2 regions of the Oceanobacillus timonensis genome follow, and region 2 is predicted to be linked to the other one. Evidence: riboswitches for the same ligand, from Rfam matches in the RefSeq annotation. Region 2 holds a riboswitch; the other holds the start of a gene.
What was found. Region 2 has a riboswitch for FMN ahead of B7E05_RS15700 (ECF transporter S component). Riboswitches for the same ligand answer to the same signal wherever they lie in the genome.
Positions count from the first base shown of each region.

Region 1: linked by a shared signal. The riboswitch ahead of ribD (bifunctional diaminohydroxyphosphoribosylaminopyrimidine deaminase/5-amino-6-(5-phosphoribosylamino)uracil reductase RibD) and the one ahead of B7E05_RS15700 (ECF transporter S component) in region 2 are both predicted to bind FMN.

Region 1 is NZ_LT800497.1:4,096,993-4,099,462, reverse strand. It holds gene B7E05_RS20100 (sodium/glutamate symporter) at 1-186, opposite strand, end outside; FMN riboswitch at 677-814, shown strand; gene ribD (bifunctional diaminohydroxyphosphoribosylaminopyrimidine deaminase/5-amino-6-(5-phosphoribosylamino)uracil reductase RibD) at 960-2,048, shown strand; gene B7E05_RS20090 (riboflavin synthase) at 2,021-2,470, shown strand, end outside.
Region 2 is NZ_LT800497.1:3,214,414-3,216,883, forward strand. It holds gene B7E05_RS15690 (1,4-dihydroxy-2-naphthoate polyprenyltransferase) at 1-362, shown strand, start outside; gene B7E05_RS15695 (TraR/DksA C4-type zinc finger protein) at 398-757, shown strand; gene B7E05_RS15700 (ECF transporter S component) at 844-1,425, opposite strand; FMN riboswitch at 1,626-1,748, opposite strand; gene B7E05_RS15705 (M20/M25/M40 family metallo-hydrolase) at 1,836-2,470, opposite strand, start outside.

The sequences.
Region 1 (2,470 bases), 880 kb from region 2:
AAGAAAACCATCTGTAGTTAGACGGCCTAATACTTCTGGTCCCAATAAGAGTGCTAAAAAACCACCTATCAAAGATGTAGGTAAGAAGAGTTTTTGAAGGATGGGGATTTTCAATCGGATGAGCTTCCCAATTACGAGGAGAGCGGCTAGTATAATAACAGCAAAACCGACAATTTGTAAGGACATAGATAAACTCCTTTCCATAAAAATTTAGCGGATTTTCAAGTGAAAATCAAAAAAATATTGAATTTTACTATACCCGCCATAACTCTGTGAAAAACATGTCATTTTCTCTTTAGCATACGTCAATGTTGCATAAGTATATCGTTTGATTGCGCTGGATTAGAACGTGAAATGACTTCCTTATCTTGTATATAGTGTTTTTTAATTATACTTTTGGTATGTCATGTTCTTAGGTGGAATAAGATTTATATTGGGAATAATAACCGATGTGGGGCTTATTATAGGTGGTGGATCAGGGTGATTTATTGATTATTTTTTTGGGGATTTAAAGCATGAAATAAAGGATAAAAAATATTAAAGAATAGTCTTCTTTTTCAATTAACGGTTACATCGTGATAAAAATAATGTCTTGCATTTTACACTTTTTACTGATAGTATCATTTTTAACATGTTAGAGTATTTAAAGTAACAAAGGGTAATAACAAAATTTAATATTATTCTTCGGGGCAGGGTGCAATTCCCGACCGGCGGTGACAAACAGATAAAGTTTGAAGTCCGTGACCCGCGTTGAGCGGTGGATCTAGTGCGATTCTAGAGCCGACAGTAATAGTCTGGATGGGAGAAGAAAACGAACGTCAACACATAAATAGGTAAAGTGTATTCTTTTTTGCGTATACAAAAGCCTGTTTAAGTGAATTGGACAGGCTTTATTTAAGTATGCCCCGTGAAATATTTTTCACGGGGCTTTTTGACGTTTGCAGAAAGGGAGGAAACACATGGATGAACGATACATGGAAAAAGCGATAGAGCTAGCAAAGTTAGGAAAAGGAAAAACATACACGAATCCATTAGTCGGCGCAGTAATTGTGAAAGAGGATAGCCTTTTGGCTACTGGCTATCATCCGAAATATGGTGATAGGCATGCAGAAAAAATGGCTATCGAAAAATGTGAAACCCCCGAAGATATATTCGATGCAACGTTATATGTGACGCTGGAGCCATGCAACCATACAGGAAAACAGCCCCCTTGTACCGAAATAATTGTAAATAGCGGTATTTCCAAAGTTGTGATTGCACAGCTTGACCCCAATCCTGTAGTGGCAGGCAAAGGGAAAGCTTATTTAGAATCACAAGGGATACAGGTTGAATCCGGTATATTGCAGGAAAAGGCGGAAGCTTTGAATGAGCATTATAATTATTTTCACAGCAGACAGCAGCCTTATATTGTATTAAAACAAGCTATCAGCTTGGATGGAAAGCTTTCTGCTAATCCATGTCAACGCACATATCTTACTGGAGAAGAAACCTATAAAAAAGTTCATGAAGAGCGACAATATTATCAGGCTATTTTAATAGGCAGTGGGACTGTTTTAGCTGATAATCCAACGTTATTGCCGGAAACCGTTACCGATTTTCCGCCGGTGCGAATCATTTTAGACCGGAGCGGGCAAACACTGGATTTTGGAAAATATCACATTTTTGGAGAAGGTGCACCTGTCTGGGTGTTTACAAAAACCGATTCCATCGCGAATATTCCTCCCCATGTCCGATTAATCTCAAATCAAGATTGGACCATTCCAAAAGTAGTTGATTACTTACGGAAAGAGGGGATTCAATCGGTTTATGTGGAAGGTGGAAGCAAGATGCATGATGCATTTCTGGCAGAAAACATGTTTGAAGAAGTAATTACGTATATCGCACCGAAATTAATTGGCAGCAATGGCGTTCCTGCGTTTGCTAGCAATAGAGACGTTTCAGCAACAACACCTTTAGTTTTTCAACGTGTGGAAGCCGTTGGAGAAGATGTTCGAATGGTCAGCAGAAGGGAGGAAGAAGCATGTTTACAGGACTCATTCAAGAAGTAGGGACAGTCAAACAAATCAAGAAAGCAAGTCGTCATATCGAATTGACATGTTCTGCCTCGAAAGAGCTGTTGCAGGACTATCATGTTGGAGACAGTATGGCAATGAATGGTGTCTGCTTAACCACTACTTGCGTGACTGATTCTGATTTCACCGTGGATATTATGCCGGAAACCTTTCAAAAATCGATTTTCGCTGATGTGCAAGTACATGCACCGGTGAATCTGGAACGAGCGTTATCTGCGAGTGCGCGCTTGGAGGGACACATTGTTTCCGGTCATGTCGACACAACAACGCGATTGATCAAAAAAGTAAAAAAGGAGAATTCCATCGTTCTCACGTTTTATTATCCGCCGCAAATCCAAGGAGAAATTGTAGCCCAAGGTTCTGTCGCAATTAATGGAACAAGCTTGACGGTGTCAGCT
Region 2 (2,470 bases):
CAGTAACAATATTTATCGGGTGCATTAACTTTGCCAACAATATCCGGGATCGGGACGGAGATAAAAGAGGCGGAAGAAAAACCATAGCGGTACTTCTCGGCAGACCAAAATCCATTAAACTGCTTGCTGTTTTATTTATTGCAGCTTTCGCAATAACCATCATACTGATTTTAATCGGTATTCTCCCTGTATGGTCATTCCTTACTTTATTAAGTGCTCTTCCGGCTATCGGTGTGATTAAAGGATTTAAGGGGAAAACACAGGCTATTGACATGATGCTGGCTATGAAAAACACTGGGAAAACCAATACCATATATGGTCTGCTCTTAGGTGTCTCTTTATTGATTTCCGGTTTTCTGTAAGCAATGGGTGCAACTCAATGGAAAGGATGGTAATCATGCAAGCGAAACATTTAACTGAAAAAGATATTACTTTTTTCAAGAAACAACTGTTGGAAATGAAAAAAGAAGCCGAATCGTATACCGAGTCAGCTGACAACCAGGAAGATGAACTCGCTGCAGTAACGGTTAATAATCATCCGGCTGATTTAGGCACAGAACAATTTGAACAGGAACGGGATGCAAGTCTGGAGTATATGCGGCAAGATGATTTGCATGAAATTGACCATGCCCTGCAAAAAATAGAAGAAGGCACGTACGGATTAAGTGAAAAATCCGGCAAGCCCATTCCTAAAGAAAGACTAGAAGCCTTACCTACCGCAAGAATGCTAGTGGAAGAGGCATCAGATACGAACTAGTTACTTGAAAACAAAAACAGAATTTCCAAAAAGAAGCTGTCGTAAAATACATGGTATGCATTTTACGACAGCTTCTTTTCTTATTCCTATATAAATCTGGTTCGCTGTTGCTGAATCCAGCTTTGCATTTTTTTAAATAGCGGGATAAACAAGATCGCGATAATAATTCCTTTAATCATATTAAATGGCAATACGCCGCCTACAACGGTAATCCACTTCACTTGGTCTGACATTTCCCAGCCCATAAACCAGCCGTATGCCGGTAAAATAAAGTAATAATTGAGCACACTCATCCCGACAGCCATAATCACTGTACCTGTCGCAAGTCCCGTAATAAGACCTTTTAGCCCTTTTATACGATGATAAATAAGAGAAACCGGTAAAACAAGTATAAGTCCTGCCACAAAATTGGATAAAACCCCAATTGGTTCACCAGACCCGGATATAGCCAGATATAACAAATTTTTAAATCCGACTACCAGCACTCCGGCAATTGGCGAGAATATCAATGACGCGATTAACGCGGGAACATCACTGAAATCCACTTTTAAATACGGTGTTGGTAAAAAGGGTAATGGAAAATTAATAAAAAATAAAACAAGCGAAACCGTACTTAATAATGCGATAATAATTAACTTTAACAGCTGATTTTTCTTCTTTTTTTGCATCAGCTTTCCTCCTCCATCATTTTTTCGATTCCAACTCGTGATGAAGGTTCGATACTTTTTTATCACCCAAGCAATTCATAGAAGCAGAAAAATTTTTCTATTGCCGCTAAAAAACCCTAAAGCTCTTGAGGCTTTAGGGTTTGGAGTCATCGCTAAATAAATACGCTAATATACATACGCATTGTTAAATAAAACAAGCTCGACATCTTCTCCCATCCAGACTGTTACTGTCGGTTCTGGAATTTCACCAGATCAACTGCAAAAAATGCAGCTCGCGGACTATATCCGCCGGTCGGGAATTGCACCCTGCCCCGAAGATTGGAATCGAATATTAAATTTAATCATAGTATACCACATTAAATTTATTTGGCAAGCGAAAAATGTTGAATTCAATATACTTTATTTTTCCATTATCCATCATCTCGTAATGGATCCAGGTTCTCTTCCCCAGTCAGCTTCGCAAGCATCGTAACCAGTAGTTCAATTTCCTGTTCCATATCTTTCTTACTTACTGTTTCTACAGGTGAATGCATGTATCGTAACGGTAAAGATACCAGCGCTACCGGGACGCCTTTCCCAGTATAACGCATTTTATCTGCATCTGTTCTTGTCGCTGCAGGTGTCAATTCATATTGTAAAGGGATGGATTTTTCTTCGGCTGCTTCTTCCAGCCACTGATTCACTTTGCGATGAATGGGTGCCCCTTTGGCTAAAACAGGCCCGCCTTCTAAATGGACCTCTACCAGCTTTTTCGTATCTACATTTGGGTAATCGGTGGCAAAGGTGACATCAATACCGATAGCAAAGTCCGGCTCTATCCCAGCAGCTGCAAAATAGGCGCCGCCCATATTGGTTTCTTCATTCACCGTGCTCGCACCGTAAACGCCGATTGGAATATTCTTTTCCGAAAGCTTGCGAATCACTTCCGCAACCATAAAAGCGCCGGTACGGTTATCTAATCCTCTTGCTGAAATATATCGATCCTGTAAGATTTCCGGTTCTGTTTTAAACACGCAAAGGTCACCAACCTGTACCTTGTTAAGTG